Regions from separate parts of the Sphingomonas eleionomae genome, predicted to be linked through region 2. Evidence: predicted binding sites of a transcription regulator. Region 2 holds the regulator's gene; each other region holds the start of a gene.

Region 1 (5,906 bases), 160 kb from region 2:
AGGTCCACCCCCGCCGCGCGTTGCCAGCCCGGCCCGCGCCCCTGCCCGCGTGCAACATCGGCAAAGGGGTCGGCGCGTTCCGACCAGTTGGCGCGCCACAGGCTTTCGCCGCCCGACATGGTCGTTTCGCTTTCCACATGTTCGGGCGGCAGTTCGGCGATGAAGCGGCTGGGCAGGCTGCTGGTCCACTGGCCATAGATGCGGCGATTGGCGGCGTGCAGGATGGTGCTGTGCCGCCGTGCGCGGGTGATCGCGACATAGGCGAGGCGGCGTTCCTCCTCGAGGCTGGCAAGCCCGCCCTCATCCAGCGCGCGTTGCGAGGGGAACAGCCCTTCTTCCCATCCCGCCAGGAACACGGTGTCGAATTCCAGCCCCTTGGCCGCGTGGATCGTCATGATCGTCACCCGCGCGCCGCCGTCACTGGCGTCATTGTCCATGACCAGGCTGACATGTTCGAGGAACGCGCCGAGGGTTTCATATTCCTCCATCGCGCGGACCAGTTCGGTCAGGTTTTCGAGGCGGCCGGCCGCCTCTGCACTGCGATCCGCCTGCCACATCCCGGTATAGCCGCTTTCGTCGAGCAGGATGCGGGCGAGTTCCGGGTGCGGCAGGCTGGTTGCCATGTCGCGCCAGCGGGCGATGTCGCCGATCAGGTTTCCGAGCGCGCGCCGGGCCTGGGGCGTCAGTTCGTCGGTGTCGAGGATGCGCGCGGCAGCAAGGGTCAGCGGAATGCCCTGAACCCGGGCGAGCTGATGCACCTTGGCCAGCGCCTTGTCGCCAAGGCCGCGCTTGGGCACGTTGACGATGCGTTCAAAGGCCAGATCGTCCGCCGGTTGATTGACCACGCGGAGGTAAGCGAGCGCGTCGCGGATTTCCTGACGCTCGTAAAAGCGGAAGCCGCCGACGATGCGGTAGTTGACGCCGATCTGGATGAACCGGTCCTCGAACTCGCGCGTCTGATGCTGGGCGCGGACCAGGATGGCGATGTCGTTGAGGCTGGTGCCGCGCCGCTGCGCCGCCTCGATCTCGTCGCCGACCCGGCGCGCTTCCTCCGGGCCGTCCCACACGCCGATGACGCGCACTTTCTCGCCGGCGTCCAGTTCGGTCCACAGCGTCTTGCCCAGCCGCCCGGCATTGTTGGCGATGACGCCCGATGCCGCGCCCAGGATGTGCGGCGTGGAACGGTAATTCTGTTCCAGCCGGATCACCTTGGCACCGGGAAAATCCCGTTCGAATTTCAGGATGTTTTCCACCCGCGCGCCGCGCCAGCTATAGATCGACTGGTCGTCATCGCCGACGCACGCGATGTTGCGCCGCGCCTGAGCCAGCAGGCGCAGCCACAGATACTGGACGCTGTTCGTGTCCTGATATTCGTCGACCATGATGTAGCGGAACCGCTGCTGATACTGCTCCAGCACCTCCCGGTTATCCTTGAGGATGGTCAGGCTGTGCAGCAGGAGGTCGCCGAAATCGCAGGCGTTCACGGCGCGCAGCCGCGCCTGATACTGGGTATAGAGTTCCTGCCCGCGGCCATTGGCGTACAGTTCGCTTTCCCCGGCATCCAGATCGGCCGGGGTCAGCCCCTTGTTCTTCCACCCGTCGATCAGGCCGGCGAGCTGGCGCGCGGGCCAGCGTTTTTCATCCAGATCGGCCGCAATGACGAGCTGTTTCAGCAGGCGCAGCTGATCGTCGGTGTCGAGGATGGTGAAATTGCTTTGCAGGCCGACCAGTTCGGCATGGCGGCGCAGCATCTTTGCGCCGATCGAGTGAAAGGTGCCCAGCCACGGCATCCCCTCCACCGCATCGCCCACCAGCCGCCCGACGCGTTCCCGCATCTCGCGCGCGGCCTTGTTGGTGAAGGTGACGGACAGAATCTCCGACGGATAGGCGCGCCGCGTGTAGAGCAGGTGCGCCAGCCGCGCGGTCAGTGCCGCTGTCTTGCCCGTGCCTGCGCCCGCCAGCACCAGCACCGGGCCGTCCGTGGTCAGCACCGCATCCCGCTGTTCGGGGTTGAGGCCGCGCAGATAGGGCGGATCGTCGGACAGGGTTCGACCGGGGGCGGCGGGAGCATTCATCGGTGAACAGTTAGGGAACAGCGGCGAACGGGGCAAGCGCCGATCCCCGGCCGTCATCATTCTGTTACCTTGATCCAGCACCTGTCTGTCGAGGAGTATGCGTATGCCGATTGCCCGTCGTGACGTAATGATTGGCGGCGCCGCCGCGATGATGATGAGCGGTGCTGGCCGGGCGCTGGCACAGGTCAGCGGAGCGGCGGGCGTGCCGATCAAGCTGACCGACAGCCGGTTGCTGGTGGCGGGATCGATCGGCACGTCGCCGACGCTGCCGATGGTGATCGATACTGGCGGCCAGTTCGGCCTGATCCACACCGACCTGGCCCAGCAGCTGAAGCTGTCCAGGATCGGCTATCGAAAGCTGCGCCTGTCCTGGGGCAATGCCGAATACCCGATTTACCGCGCCAGCGGCTTGTTGCTGGGTGGCCGGTTCGAGGTGCCGGTGCTGGCGCTGGCGGGGATTGATCGCGCGCTGGGAGACGGGGCGCTGATCTCTCTGCCCGGACGCGTACTGACGGTGATGGACGGCGAACTCGACATGGATGCCGGCCAGTGGCGCGTCCATCCGCAAGGGTTGGGCGACATGGCCGGGTGGACCCGGTTCGAGAAGGCGATCGTCCAGCGCGGGCAGAGCGAGGACAGCCGGTTCCTTTATGCCGATGCCAGCATCAATGGCGCGCCGCCGATGCGGTTCGGGCTGGACACGGGGATGCCCCCGGTCATTCGGCTGTACCGCAAGGCGGCGGAGGCGGCGGGGCTGTGGAACGCGCCCAAATGGGCACCCGCCGCACCGGATGGCGAGACGCGCGTGGTGCGGGCGGAACGGATCGAGCTGGCCGGGGCGGTTATCGAGCGGCCGCTGGTGTTCATCAAGGACCGGCCCGACTGGAACGAGTTCGAAAACGGGATCGTCGGCCTGCCGCTGCTGCGCCTGTTCAACATCGCAACCAGCAACCGCGACAACGCCGTGCTGATGAAGCGCAATCGCCAGACCATGCAGCCGGACATGTACAACCGGACCGGCATCTGGATCGAACGGGCGGGGGACGCCATCGCTGTCGGCAAGGTCGGGCCGGGCAGTCCGGCGGAACAGGCCGGGCTGAAACCCGGAGACAAGCTGCGCGGCATGACGTTCGAGAGCTTTGTCCAGCGAAGCTATGACCCAGCGGGAACGGTGTTCAACCTGACGGTGGAGCGGGGCGGGACCAGCCAGCCGCTGCCCCTGACGCTGGCCGATTATCTGTAGGTTTTTCGAGCGACGCCGATTTTTTTCGGCGTTGCTGTCGAAACGGGCGGGGGTCGCGGCTCATCGTTACGGGTGCTGATTGTCAGCGCGCCGATGATGAGGAAGGATATCCCCATGCAATATATGCTCGTCTATCGCGAAACCGCCGCCGAAATGGGCAAGCGCGACGATCCGCAGGCCGCCGGTCCCTATTGGGGGGCATGGATGGCCTATATCGGCGCGATGCAGGCCGCGGGCGTCATGCTGTATGGCGACGGATTGATGTCGCCGGAATCCGCAACGCTGGTCAGCGTGGGCGCGGACGGCCGCACCATTCAGGACGGCCCGTTCCCCAATACCAAGGAGCAGCTGGGCGGTTTCGTCGTGATCGAGGTCGCCGATCTGGACGCGGCGATCGAATGGGCCGCGCGGGCGCCCTGTGCCGCCGACACGCCAGTTGAGGTGCGGCCGGTCGAGGCGCCGCCCGCCGGCATGGAATAGGCCGGTGACGATGGACGCGCGCCGCACCGCCGAACGGGTGGCGCGCGATTCCCATGGGCGGCTGGTGGCGATGCTGGCCAGTCGGACGCGCGACATCGCGGCGGCCGAGGATGCGCTGAGCGAGGCGTTTCGCGCCGCGCTGGCCACCTGGCCGGAACGCGGCGTGCCCGACCGGCCGGAGGCGTGGCTGCTGACCGCGGCACGGCGGGCGATCGGTCATCAGCAGCGGCACGAGGGCGTGCGGGCAGCGGCCGAGCCGATGCGCGCGCTGATCGAGGCGGAGCGGGAGGCGATGAGCGGAGCGGCATTTGGCGACCATCGGCTTGGCCTGATGTTCGCGTGCACCCATCCCGCGCTGGCCGCGGATATTCAGGCGCCGCTGATGCTGCAGGCCGTGCTGGGGCTGGACGCAGGCCGAATTGCGGCCAGTTTCCTGATCGCGCCGGCCACCATGGGTCAGCGCCTGTCGCGGGCCAAGGCAAAGATCCGTGACGCCGGCGTGCCGTTTGCCGTGCCCGATCCGGCGGAGGCGGGGCCGCGCATGGCGGCGGTGCTGAACGCGATCTATGCCGCCTATGGCACCGGATGGGACGACCGGTTTGCGGGCCATGCCGCGACCCGCGGCCTGGCGGAGGAGGCGCTGTGGCTGGCGCGGCTGACCGCCGGACTGGCCCCGCAGGATGCGGAGGCCAGGGGGCTGCTTGCCCTGATCCTCTATTGCGAAAGCCGGGCCACCGCGCGGCGGGATGCGGCGGGCGCATTCGTCCCGCTGGACCGGCAGGATCGTGGATTGTGGGATGCGACGATGATCCGCGAGGCAGAAACGCTGCTGGCCGGGGCCGCGCGGATCGCTACGCCGGGCCGGTTTCAGATCGAAGCGGCGATCCAGTCGCATCAGATGGTCGCCATCGCCACGCCGCATGCAGCGCCGCCCCATGCGGCAGCCATGCTGCACGACCTGCTGGTCCGCATTGCGCCGTCGATCGGGGCACAGGTGGCCCGCGCCGTGGCGCATGGCGAGGCGGGGCGGCCGGCCGACGGTCTGGCCATGCTGGATGCGATTTCGGCGGCGGCACAGGGATATCAGCCATGGTGGGCGGCGCGTGCGCATCTGCTTGAACGGCTGGGCCAAAGGGCGGCCGCGCGTGCGGCCCGGATGCGGGCGGCGGGGATGACCGACGACCCGGCGGTGCGCCGCTGGCTGCTGGCCCAGCCCTAGCGCCGCCCGGCGGCTGGTGTATGGACGGGGCAACCCGCCCGGAGTCGTCCATGCCCATCAAGAATCGCATGATCCGCAAGATCGCCGTCGCTCTGCTGTTCTCCGGCCTGACCGTGCTGGTCTGGCGGATCGGGGTGGCGCAGGGCTGGTTCCCGAACGAGAACAACTGCACCGCGGACCGGCAGGAGGAGCGGGATGCAAAGGGCAAGGTGACGCGCATCGTCCGCACGACCTGTTATTCAGGTTGACGCTTTACCCGCACGGGCCAGTGGGTTAGAACATATGGCGAACAAGGAAGGGGCAACGGATGCTGACGGGACAATGCCATTGCGGGGCCATCCGCTATGAAATGCCGGACACGTTCGATCATCACGCGCTGTGCCATTGCAGCGATTGTCGCCGCCATGCCGGTGCGCCCATGGTTGCATGGGCGCTGGTGGCGGCAGATGCGCTGAACGTGACGGGCGATCCGGTCGTCTATGCCTCGTCCGAGCATGGGCGGCGGCATTTCTGCGGCAGGTGCGGCACGGGCCTGTTTTATACCAATGATGCGATCTTTCCCGGCAAGATCGACGTGCAGTCGGCCACGCTGGACGATCCGGACGCCCTGGCCGGTCCGTTCGGGCACATCCAGATTGCCGAGCGGATCGGGTGGATGGCGGGCGCCGAGGGATTGCCGATGTTCGACCGTTATCCGGGCGGATGAGCCAAAGGCGAGCCTTAGCCGTCCAAAGCGCAATTGCGCTGGACCGGCGGCGGCGATCCCGGCAGGGCGCGCGGGCAATTTCGGGGGAAACGGCATGAACGGCGGATTGGCGGGGGGCAGGCGACCGGCGGGGATGGGCCGCATCCTGTTCGCCAGCCTGACCGGAACGGCGGTCGAATTTTA
Region 2 (5,906 bases):
CCGGCCGGTCAATGCCGCGCGCAATGGCTGTGCCACCGCGCCCAGCTTGACCCCCATGTCTTCCGCCACGCGGCGTACCGCCTGGTCCAGGGGTTCGGCCGACCAGTCCGCTTCGGCAGCCAGTGCATCATGCACCCGGGCCAGGATCGATCGTGATTCGCCCTCAAGCAGGGGTTGTGCATCCGCGTCAATCGCTAGCGGGCGAGTGCGAAATAGAAACTGCGCCCCATCGGCCAGATCGTTGAGATTGGCTGCCCGCGGTTTCAGGAACGACATGGTGCGCAGCAGCAAGTCATGCTGCGTATCGTTCAGCGGCGTTGCCATGCGCGCCGCCACCAGATCGGTCAGCCGCGCATCGTCCGCCTCGCGCAGATAATGACCGTTCAGGTTTTCAAGCTTCTTGAGGTCGAACCGCGATGGTGAGCGGCCGACGCCCGCCAGATCGAACACCTCGGTTGCCCGTTCCCGGCTGATGATCTCTTCATCGCCATGCCCCCAGCCGAGCCGGAGCAGATAGTTGGACAGCGCCTCCGGCAGTACGCCCAGCTCGTCGCGATAGGCCTCTACGCCCAGCGCGCCGTGCCGCTTGGACAGCTTTGCCCCGTCCGATCCGTGGATCAGCGGAACATGGGCATAGACCGGCTCTGGCCAGTCCATGGCGCGAATCAGCGCGAGCTGGCGGAATGCGTTGTTCAAATGATCGTCGCCGCGAATGACATGAGTGACGCCCATGTCGTGATCGTCGACCACCACCGCAAGCATATAGGTGGGTGTACCGTCGGACCGCAGCAGCACGAAATCATCGATTTCGGCGTTCTGCACCGTCACCGGGCCCTGGACCCGATCCTCGATCGTCACCGCGCCCTCGCGCGGGGCCTTCAGCCGGATCACCGGTGCGCGGTCAGTGGGACCAGTCGCCGGATCGGCATCACGCCAGGGACTGTCGACGCGGAACGGCCGCTTTTCCGCCTGAGCGCGGGCACGCATTTCGGCCAGCTCGTCCTGGGTCAGCCAGCAGCGATAGGCATGACCGCGTTCCAGCAGCTCATGCGCGACGGCGGCATGGCGGTCGGCACGGGCGAACTGGAACACGGCATCGCCGTCCCAGTCCAGCCCCAGCCAGCGCATCCCGTCAAGGATCGCGTCAATCGCCGGCTGATTCGATCGAGCCCGGTCGGTATCCTCGATCCGCAGCAGGAATTGCCCGCCGTGATGCCGGGCATAGAGCCAGTTGAACAGCGCCGTGCGCGCGCCGCCGATATGCAGGAACCCCGTCGGCGACGGGGCGAAACGGGTGACGACGGGGCGTGTGCCCGCGCCGCCGGATTTGCTGCCGGATTCCATGGTTGCGCTCAACCGCGCTTGCTCCCAGACACTGTGTTTTCGATGGCCAGATCAGCCTTTGCCGCCCCTAGCATGGCGATCCGGCCACGACAAATCCGGGCCGCGATCGGTGCTGCATTCGATCGGCTGGAACGCCGGCTGGAGGCGGAGCGGGGCCAGTTGCCGCTTTGGATTCCCGTCGCCCTGGGGCTGGGCATCGCTGCCTGGTTCCTGTTGCCGGGGCCTGCTGCGTGGCTGGCCGCTGCCGCGGGGGGCGGGGCGGTCGCGCTGATCGGGATGGGTTTCGGCATTGGCCGCCGGGCAGGCGCTGCGCTGCTTGGCCTGGGCCTGCTCATCGCCATCGGCATCGGTCTTGCGTGGGTGCGGGCGGAGCGGGTTACGCATCCGGTGCTGGAACGGCCCGTCACGGTCAGCTTTGTCGCCCGAATCGAGCGGGTGGAGCCCTTGCCGGCGCGCGATCTTGTCCGGCTGCGCCTTGCCCCTGTCGGTGCGATCGGCCTGCCGACGCTGGTGCGGGTGAATGTCCGCGCCGTCGATGTGCCGCCCGGTGCTGGCACCGGCGCCGAAATCCGGCTGCGCGCCCGGTTGATGCCACCTGCAACGCCGGCCCTGCCGGGCGCCTATGGCTATGCCCGGGCCGCATGGTTCGATGGCATCGGCGCGACCGGGCGCGCGCTTGGCCCGGTTGAGGTCATTCATGCGACCCAGGGCAGCGGTGCGGGCGTCCGCAACCGGCTGTCGGCGCATATCCAGTCGCAGATCGGCGGCGGGGCCGGGGCAATCGCGGCAACGCTGGCCACCGGGGATCGCGGCGGCATCAATGACGCGGATGCAGAGGCGATGCGCCGGTCGGGCCTGGCCCATTTGCTGTCGATCAGCGGCCTGCACGTCACGGCGGTGGTAGGGGCCGCGATCCTGGCGGCCATGCGGATCCTGGCCCTGTTTCCGGCACTTGCCCTGCGGGTTCGGGTGCCGCTGATCGCTGCAGGGTTCGGGGCGGCGGCCGCGCTTGGCTATACCTGGCTGGCAGGCGCAGAGGTGCCGACGGTTCGGTCGTGCATCGCCGCGCTGCTGATCCTGGCCGCGATGCTGCTGGGGCGGGAGGCGATTACGCTGCGGCTGGTCGCGACCGGCGCGTTCGTCGTCCTGCTGCTGTGGCCGGAAAGCCTGGCCGGCCCCAGTTTCCAGCTGAGCTTTGCCGCCGTTACCGCGATCATCGCGCTGCACAGTCATCCGGCGGTGCAGGGCTGGTTCGAACGGCGGGACGAGGGGCGGCTTGCCCGGCTGGGCCGGGGGCTTGCCTCGCTGCTGCTGACGGGGCTGGTGGTGGAGGCGGTGCTGACGCCGATTGCGCTGTTCCATTTCCACAAGTCCGGCGTGTACGGCGCGATTGCCAATCTTGTCGCCATTCCGCTCACCACGTTCGTCATCATGCCGGCCGAGGCGGCGGCGCTGCTGCTGGATGCGGTGGGGCTGGGCGCGCCGCTATGGTGGGTGACGGGGCAGGCCATCGACCTGATCCTGGCGATTGCCCATTGGACGGCGGATGCGCCCGGATCAGTCCGGATGCTGCCCGCGATGCCGGGATGGGCGTTTGCCGCGATGCTCGGCGGTGGGCTGTGGATCGCGCTCTGGCGGACGCGATGGCGGCGATGGGGCGCGGTACCCGTTGCCATCGGCGCGCTGGGCGCGCTGTCCGTGCCGCCGCCCGACCTGCTGGTAACCGGCGATGGCCGCCATGTCGCCATCCGGGCCGGGGACGGGCTGGCGCTGCTGCGCGACCGGGCGGGGGACTATACCCGGTCGATGCTGGGCGAGGCAGCGGGGGTGGATGGCGAGGCGCTGTCGCTCAGCACCCTGCCCGATGCGCGGTGCAGCGCGGACCTGTGCCTGGCCGATGTCCGGGATGCCAATGGCCTCAGCTGGCGGGTCGTTGCCACCCGCAGTGCCCATTTCGTCGAATGGACCGCGATGCGCGATGCGTGTGCCGTTGCCGATATCGTGATTGCCGATCGCCGGTTGCCGGCCGGATGCGTACCGCGCTGGTTGCGCCTGGACCGGGCAACGCTGGCGGAGACCGGCGGCGTTGCGATCACCCTGGCGAGCGGAACGGTTCGCACCGTGCGCGGGCCGGGGGCGCACCCATGGCTGAACCCGCCGACGGTGATGCCGCCACGACCAGCCCGCCCCGTGGCACCACCGCCCAGGCCCGTTGGTCAGTAGCGGCGGAGCAGCCCCGACAGCCGGCCCTGCACCTGCACCTGATCAGGGCGGTAGCGTTGCGGATCATAGCTGCGATTGGCGGGGTCCAGCCGGACCATCGCACCCTCGCGCCGGAAGTATTTGAGCGTTGCGTCATGCCCGTCGATCAGCGCGACCACGATTTCGCCGTCGCGGGCCGATTCCGTCTTACGGATCAGGGCATAATCGCCGTCGAGGATGCCCGCCTCCACCATCGAATCCCCGGACACTTCCAGCGCATAATGTTCACCCGACCCGAGCAGCGCGGCGGGCACCGGCAGCATCTGCGATCCCTCCATCGCCTCGATCGGCACACCGGCGGCGATGCGGCCATGAAGCGGGATTTCGATGACGTCGTTCGCCGGTTCCGGCATCCGCTGCACTGCGGAAGGTGGCGAAAGTGGTGCTACGTCACCACGTTTTGCACCCTTGCTCCGCTTTGCATCGCCCCGTTCCGGCATCTTCAGCACTTCGAGCGCGCGGGCGCGATTGGGCAGGCGGCGAATGAACCCGCGCTCCACCAGCGCCTCGATCAGCCGGTGCACCCCGGATTTCGATTTGAGGTCGAGCGCCTCCTTCATCTCCTCGAACGAGGGGGAAATGCCGTCTTCGCCCAGGCGTTCGGCAATGAAGCACAGCAGCTCATGCTGCTTTTTGGTGAGCATCCCCAATCCTCCGTGTCGGAACAGACTGGGAACGTATATGCTTTGTTCCGTATGGCGTCAAGCGATCACAAGGATATCCACAGGATCGCCCACAGCCGCCGCCGGGGCATCAGCGGGCCGGTGGATCAGGCAGGTGGCGCGTGCCAGCGTCATCAGCATCGAACTGTCCTGTACCGCCGCCGCGCCGACGCGCCCGTCGGGCAGGATTGCCGCGCGCAGGAAATCGGTGCGCTCGCCATTGGCGGGCAGGGGGTCGGCCAGGATCGCGGGGGTCAGCCGGGGCAGGGGGTCGACCGATCCGCCCAGTGCGGCGATGGCCGGCCGGACGAACAGCATCGCCGTGGCGAATGCCGAAACCGGATTGCCGGGCAGGCCGAGAACGAGTGCATCGCCGCGCCGCCCGGCCATCACCGGCTTGCCGGGGCGCAGCGCCACGCGCCAGAAATCAATGGACCACCCCGCCGCCGCCAGCGCGGGCTGCACCAGGTCATGGTCGCCCACCGATGCCCCGCCGCTGGTGACGAGCAGGTCGGCATCGACCCTGGCAAAGGCGCGGGTAAGCGTTTCGAGGTTATCGGGCAGGATGCCAAGGTCGACGATGTCCACGGGCAGATCGGCGAGCATCGCCGCAAGCATCAGCCGGTTCGTCTCCGGTATCTGTGCATCGCCCATCGGCGTTCCGGGCGGGCGCAGTTCATCGCCGGTCGCCGCGACGGCAACCCGTACCGGGCGGCGGACCGACAGCGCGCCATGACCCGCCATCGCAGCCATGGCGAGGCGCGCCGGGGTCATCCGCTCGCCCGCCCGGATCAGCGTTGCGCCCGAGCTGAAGTCCAGCCCGCGATGCCGGACGTTGCTGCCGGGCGCGGCCGGGCCAGCCCCGGTCAGGATCAGCCGGTCGCCGTCGCGCGCCGCCTCTTCCTGTACCAGCACGCAGTCGGCGCCCGCCGGCATGACTGCGCCAGTAAAGATGCGCACCGCCTGTCCCGGCCCGACCGGCCCGGCATGCGGCCGTCCGGCGGCGCTTTCCCCAATGACCGTCCAGGGGCCGGGCAGTGCGGCATTGGCGATGGCATAACCGTCCATCACCGACAGGTCGCTGGACGGTTGCGTGCGCAGCGCGGCGACCGGTTCGGCGGCCCAGCGCCCGGCGCAACCGGCGATGGGCAACGCCTCTGCCGCGACCGGCATGGCCATGTCGATCAGCCGGGCCTGTGCATCGGCCAGCGGGAGGAGCGGGGGTGCCATCGGCCGGATGTGGCACGGGCATCGGTGCCGGGAAAGAGGGCGCGCGCGGAAACTGCACCGTGTCCGCCGCGCTGCCTTGTCTTGGCCGCATCTGCACCCTAACCCGACAGTCAGCCCTGCCGCCCCCCGGAAGTTTCTCGCGTGGTTTCAAAGTCCATCGAACGCCCGACGTGGCGAACCCGGATCGGGGAACGGTTGCGTGGGCGGGGCGGCCCGTTTCTGCTGGCGCTGCTGGTCGAGGGGCTGATCGTGCTGGTGATGATGACACTGGCCCCCCGGCTGGTCAGGCGCGAACCGGTGGATATGGCGCTCAGCACCTTTGACGCCGCTGAAGTATCGGAAAAGCCGCCCGCCGCCGCCAGCGCGCCCCGTCCCGCGGCCGCGCCGCCACCGCCATCGACCGAACGT
Region 3 (5,906 bases), on a different contig from region 2:
CCATCGGCCTGCCCGCGCTGCTTCGCGCCGAAAAGCTGCAGAAGCGGGCCGCACGGACGGGCTTTGACTGGCCGGATGCCGATGGTCCGCGTGCCAAGGTGATAGAGGAGATTGCCGAAGTAGACGCCGCTCCGACCCCGGATGCCGTTGCAGAGGAGATCGGTGACCTGCTGTTCGCGGTCGTCAATTGGGCGCGGCATCGGGGCGTCGATCCCGAAGCTGCCCTGCGCGCCGCAAATGCCAAGTTCGAAGGGCGTTTCCGTCTGATGGAGGCGATGGCCAGTCCGCAATTCGCGGCGCTATCGCTGGATGACAAGGAAGCGCTGTGGCTGCGGGCCAAGGCGGCAACAGACTGACCGGCGACGGTTACGGGGTAACCGGGTCGACGGTCCCCTGCTCAGCGTCGGCGGACACAGATTCCGGCGCTTCCTCGCCCTTCCCCGCCCCAATCTGTGCGGTCTTTTCCGGCTCGACGTTCAGCTTGGTCAGCGGTCTTGGCGAATGGTCGATCACGGGCAGCGGCTCGATGGACTTGCCCGCCGTTTCGATGTTGAGCGTCTCGAACCGCTTGGCCGACGTCATCACCTGGGATTCAAGGCTGCCGACGAAGCTGTTATAGGCGCCCATAGCGGCGCCCAGATTTTTGCCCAGCCGCTCGACATGGCTGCCCATCGTCACGATGCGGCCGTGCAATTCCCGGCCCAGTTCCGCGATCTGCCGCGCTTCCTTGGCCAGTTTTTCCTGGCGCCACACGGCATCGACAGTGCGCGCGATCGCGATCAGATTGGTCGGCGTGGCGATCAGCACCCGGTGGTTGAACGCATAGTCCCAAAGTTCCGGATCATGGTCGAGCGCGGCGGACAGGAAATGCTCGCCCGGAACGAACATCACCACATAATCGGGCGCATCCTCGAACTGCTGCTGGTAATTCTTGCTGCCCAGCTGATTGATGTGGTTTTTCATCGACGCGACATGCGCGGTCATGTGCAGCGCCTTTTCGGCGTCTTCCACCGCGCCATGCGCATCCTGATAGGCGTTGAGCGATACCTTGGCGTCGATCACCAGCGACTTGCCGCCGGGAATGCGCACGATGGCGTCGGGGCGCAGCCGGTTGCCGTCGCTTTCGACGCTGACCTCCATCTCGAAATCCGTATGTTCGGCAAGGCCGCAGGTTTCGAGCACGTTGCGCAGCTGCTGTTCGCCCCATCGGCCGCGTGCCTTGGGCGCCGAACGGAGGGCATTGACGAGTTTAGATGCCTCGGCCCTCACCTCGTTCTGGCCCAGTCGCATCTGTTCGATCACGCCGGCCAGATTGCCGAAATCGGTCTTTCGCTCTGCCTCGATCCGCCCGACTTGCTCCTCATACCGCTTGAGCGAGGTTTCGACCGGTTGCAGCAATGCACGGATCTTGGCCTCGTTGCTGTTGCCCGCTTCGGCAAAGCGCGCATCGGCCCGCTTGAGAAACTGGTCCTGCGCCTCCTGCAACGTCTTGGCGGCGACTTCGGAAAACTGGGTGCGAAGCTGTTCCTTCGCAGCTTTCAACTCGTCGATCACGCCCTGCGCCGCGCGCAGATCGGAGCGGATCTGCACCAGTTCCAGCCGAGCGACGTCCCGTTCCTCACGAAACTGTTCCAGCGCGCCGCGCAGTTCCGGCACCTGCCGCGCTTCGCTGGACGCCTCGGCCAGTTCGGTGATTGCCCGCTTGAACTCCGCCTCTCGCAGATCGCGTTCCGCACGGGCCTCCGCGATGCGGCGCTCACCGGCAAACCACCCGGCGGCAAGCCCCACCGCAAGCGCGACGACGACCAGCAAGACAATAATCAACGGATCCATGATCACCCAATCCCCGGAACGAAGCGGGAACTTAAACCATGGTTATCGGCGGCACAAGAGCCGGACAGGACCCCCTGCCCCGCCGGTGACTCCGCCTGGCCGATCAGGCAGCTGCCTTGCGCGCCTTGGCGAGTTTTTTCAGGATCATCTCGCGCTTCAACCGCGACAGGTGGTCGATGAACACCACGCCCTGAAGATGGTCCATCTCATGCTGGATGCATGTGGCGAGCAAACCCTCGAACACCTCGTCATGCGCATTGCCGTCCTCGTCCAGCCACTTCACGCGGCACCGGGCGGGACGTTCGACATCCGCAAACTGTTCGGGCACCGACAGGCAACCCTCGGTATAGACCGACTGATCGTCCGACGGATCAAGGATTTCGGGATTAATGAAGACGCGGGGGTGGCGGATCGGCTTGCCGTCCTCACCCTCTTCTTCCTGCAGGTCCATCACGATCACACGCTTCGGCACGCCGACCTGGATGGCGGCAAGGCCGATGCCCGGCGCATCGTACATAGTATCGAACATGTCCGCGATCAGTGCGCGCAGATCGTCGTCCACCGTGTCCACCGGCGTAGAAATGGTGCGCAGGCGGGGATCGGGAACCTCGATGATCGGAAGAATAGCCATGGCGGTGATTTAGGTTCAGGCCCGGTGCCGGTCAAGCGACCGGCCGCCGCGCCCTCAACGCCTGTGCCAGCGTGCCTTCGTCCAGATAGTCCAGCTCGCCGCCGACCGGCAGGCCATGGGCAAGCTGGGTCACGCGCACCGGGAACTGCTCCAGCCGCTCGGCCACATAATGGGCCGTCGTCTGTCCCTCCAGCGTCGCGTTCATCGCCAGCACCACCTCGTCCACGCCGCCGCCCTCGATCCTGCGGACGAGCAGATCGATGGTAAGATCCTCGGGCCGCACCCCGTCCAGCGCCGACAATCGGCCGCCCAGCACGTGAAAACGGCCGGGGAACAGCCGCGCCCGATCCAGCGCCCACAGGTCGGCCACCTCCTCCACCACGCAGATGGACCGGGCATCGCGGCGCGGGTCGGAACAGATCGCGCAGGGATCGCTGGTGTCGATATTCCCGCACTGGCTGCATGGCGTCAGCGCGGCCGAAACCGAGGACAAAGCCCGCACCAGCGGCTCCAGCACCGTCTCCCGCCGTTTGAGCAGGTGGAGCACGGCGCGGCGCGCTGACCGGGGGCCAAGCCCGGGGAGGCGCGACAGGAGCTGGGTGAGCGTTTCGATCTCGGACGAGGCCATGACTGACATTAAGGGCTTGCGCGCCGGGCTGCCAAGGGGTTGAGACGGGATATGCGGATCATCTTCATGGGCACGCCGGCCTTTGCCGTTCCGGTTCTCGACGCGCTGATCGATGCCGGTCACGAGGTTGCGGCGGTTTACAGCCAGCCGCCCCGCGCGGGAGGGCGTCGAGGCAATGCCCTTACCCCCTCCCCCGTCCATGCCCGTGCCGAGGCGCTGGACATCCCGGTAAGCACGCCCGTGTCGCTGAAGGCAGAGGCGGAGCAGGCCAAGTTCGCCGCAATCGGCGCAGAGGTCGCGGTGGTTGCCGCCTATGGCCTGATCCTGCCGCGCGCGGTGCTGGATACGCCGCGGCTTGGCTGTCTGAACGTCCATGCTTCCCTGCTGCCGCGCTGGCGCGGGGCCGCACCCATTCAGCGCGCGATCCTCGCCGGAGACGTCGAAACTGGCGTGGGCATCATGCAGATGGCGGCCGGACTGGACACCGGCCCTGTCCGGTTGGAGGGGCGGACGATCGTTGACGGCAAGACCGCGGGTGAGCTGACAACAGAGCTGGCGGCGATGGGCGCGCGGCTGATGGTGCAGGTGCTGTCCGACCCCGCCGCCTATCCCCCGGTAGAACAGCCGCTGACCGAAGTGACCTATGCGGCAAAGATCGAAAAGGCAGAGGCCAGGATCGACTGGACCGCCGGAGCCATCGCCGTCGAACGACAGGTGCGCGCGTTCAACCCCGCGCCGGGGGCGTGGTTCATGCTGGGCGATGAACGGATCAAGCTGCTGGCGGCAACCCCGGTGGAGCGGGATGGTGCGCCGGGCGAGGTGCTGGACGATGCGCTGACGATCGGCTGCGGCACTGGCGCCATCCGCGCGCTGACCGTGCAGCGGGCCAGCCGGGGGGTGACCAGCGCCGCCGATCTGCTCCGCGGCCTGTCCATTCCGGCGGGCACCCGGCTGTCGTGACGCGCTTCGCCTTTACCGTCGAATATGATGGCCGTCCCTTCATGGGCTGGCAGCGTCAGGCGCATGGGCCCAGCGTTCAGGCATCGATCGAGCGGGCGATCCATGCCGTGACGGGCGAGGCGGCGACGGTCCATACCGCGGGGCGGACCGATGCGGGCGTTCACGGCATCGCGATGCGGGCTCATGCCGATATCGACCGGGAGATCGCGCCCTTTCGTCTGATGGAAGGGATGAACGCCCAGCTTCGGCCCGATCCGGTGGCGATCCTGGATTGCATCGTCGTCCCGGATGACTGGCATGCGCGGTTTTCCTGCATCGGTCGCAGTTACGAATACCGGATCGTCAACCGCCGCGCGCCGCTGACCTGGGAACGCGGCCTTGCCTGGCGCGTGCCCCAGCCACTGGCCGAAAGCGCGATGGCTGAGGCAGCCGGGCACCTGATCGGACGGCATGACTTTACCACCTTTCGGTCCGCCCATTGTCAGGCGGACAGCCCGCTGCGGACACTGGATCGGCTCGACGTGGTCCGCGATGGCGACCGGGTGATTGTTTATGCCGCCGCTCGATCCTTCCTCCACCATCAGGTGCGCTCGATGGTCGGATGCCTGGCACTGGTCGGCATGGGCCGCTGGCATCCGGATCAGGTGGCCGCAGCGCTGGCCGCTCGGGACCGGTCGGCATTGGGCCTGAATGCCCCGCCCGACGGGCTATACTTCGTTGCGGCCCGTTATCCCTGACGCGAAAAGCGCGATGCCAGCTCGACATGCGTCGACCAGCGGAACTGGCCGACGGGACGCACCCAATCCAGCCGATAACCGCCTTCGCACTGCGTTTTCGCATCTCGCGCGAAGCTGCTGGGATTGCACGAGATATAGCTGACGATCCCGGCGCCAGATTGGGCGATCTGGCCCACCTGTTCGCGCGCACCGGCGCGGGGCGGGTCCAGGATGATGGCATCAAACCGGCCGCAATCCGCCGCCGATACCGGGTTTCGAAACAGGTCGCGGTGATCGGCCGCGATGGCTATGCCCGCAGCGCCTGCTCCCGCCTTCATCGCCAGCACGGCATCGCGCGCCGCCTCGGCTGCATAGACGCGGCGTCCTGGCGCCATGGCAAAGGCAAAGGTGCCCAGTCCCGCGAACAGGTCGGCAATCATGCGCGCATCGCCCACGGCCTCTCGCGCGGCGGCGATCAGCGCTGTTTCGCCATCTGCCGTCGCCTGCAGAAAGCTGCCTGCCGGCATCGGTACGGGCACCCCCGACAGGGTGATCGTCACCGCATCCGGTTCCCACCGGGTTTCTGGGCCGAACCCTTCATCCAGGCTCAGCCGGGCAAGCCCGTGCGCCTCCGCAAAATCGGTGATGGCCAGCGCGGATTCCAGCCCGGTACTGGCAAATCCCTTGATCAACACGTCCGGCCCCTGATCCGTCAGGGTCAGGTGAAGGTCGGCCCGCCCGCGTGCAGGCATGATCCGGGACAGCAGCCCCCGGATCGGCTCGATCAGCGCAAACAGCCGGGGATGCAGGATCGGACATTCGGAAAGGTTGATCAGCCGGTGGCTGCGCTCTGCGCTGAACCCGATCAGCACCGTTCTGCCGCGCCGTTCGACGTGCAGCGCAGCGCGCCTCCGGCTGGCGGGCGGCGACAGATGCGGCACCAGCAGCTCGGTCTCAAGCCCTTGTGCCGCCAGTGCATCGCGCACCCGCGCCGTGACAAAGCCGGCATAGCTTTCGTCGTCCAGATGCTGAAGCTGACATCCGCCACAGGCCGGAAAATGCCGGCATGGCGGCGACTGATGGTGCGGGCCGGGCAGGATCGTGCCGTCCGACGTCACCCGGTCGCCGGGCGCGGCTA

Evidence for each region. Region 2 encodes LexA, which represses DNA repair genes until DNA is damaged. Its sites were predicted from a motif close to GTTCCNCNCTTGTTCT; they were not measured.
Region 1: a site for LexA is predicted at 2,079-2,094, ahead of ACNI3Q_RS12730 (ATP-dependent helicase). Genes of this name have one in related genera too.
Region 3: a site for LexA is predicted at 1,884-1,899, ahead of ACNI3Q_RS02965 (DNA recombination protein RmuC). Genes of this name have one in related genera too.

What each region holds. Positions count from the first base shown of each region.
Region 1 is NZ_JBLTWP010000004.1:309,960-315,865, forward strand. It holds gene ACNI3Q_RS12730 (ATP-dependent helicase) at 1-2,075, opposite strand, end outside; gene ACNI3Q_RS12735 (S41 family peptidase) at 2,179-3,318, shown strand; gene ACNI3Q_RS12740 (YciI family protein) at 3,433-3,798, shown strand; gene ACNI3Q_RS12745 (RNA polymerase sigma factor) at 3,809-5,017, shown strand; gene ACNI3Q_RS12750 (hypothetical protein) at 5,086-5,265, shown strand; gene ACNI3Q_RS12755 (GFA family protein) at 5,325-5,723, shown strand; gene ACNI3Q_RS12760 (MFS transporter) at 5,818-5,906, shown strand, end outside.
Region 2 is NZ_JBLTWP010000004.1:471,480-477,385, forward strand. It holds gene gltX (glutamate--tRNA ligase) at 1-1,344, opposite strand, end outside; gene ACNI3Q_RS13435 (ComEC/Rec2 family competence protein) at 1,417-3,567, shown strand; gene lexA (transcriptional repressor LexA) at 3,561-4,250, opposite strand; gene ACNI3Q_RS13445 (molybdopterin molybdotransferase MoeA) at 4,308-5,498, opposite strand; gene ACNI3Q_RS13450 (energy transducer TonB family protein) at 5,694-5,906, shown strand, end outside.
Region 3 is NZ_JBLTWP010000001.1:652,236-658,141, forward strand. It holds gene mazG (nucleoside triphosphate pyrophosphohydrolase) at 1-356, shown strand, start outside; gene ACNI3Q_RS02965 (DNA recombination protein RmuC) at 367-1,833, opposite strand; gene def (peptide deformylase) at 1,937-2,464, opposite strand; gene recR (recombination mediator RecR) at 2,496-3,092, opposite strand; gene fmt (methionyl-tRNA formyltransferase) at 3,144-4,052, shown strand; gene truA (tRNA pseudouridine(38-40) synthase TruA) at 4,049-4,789, shown strand; gene ACNI3Q_RS02990 (class I SAM-dependent RNA methyltransferase) at 4,780-5,906, opposite strand, start outside.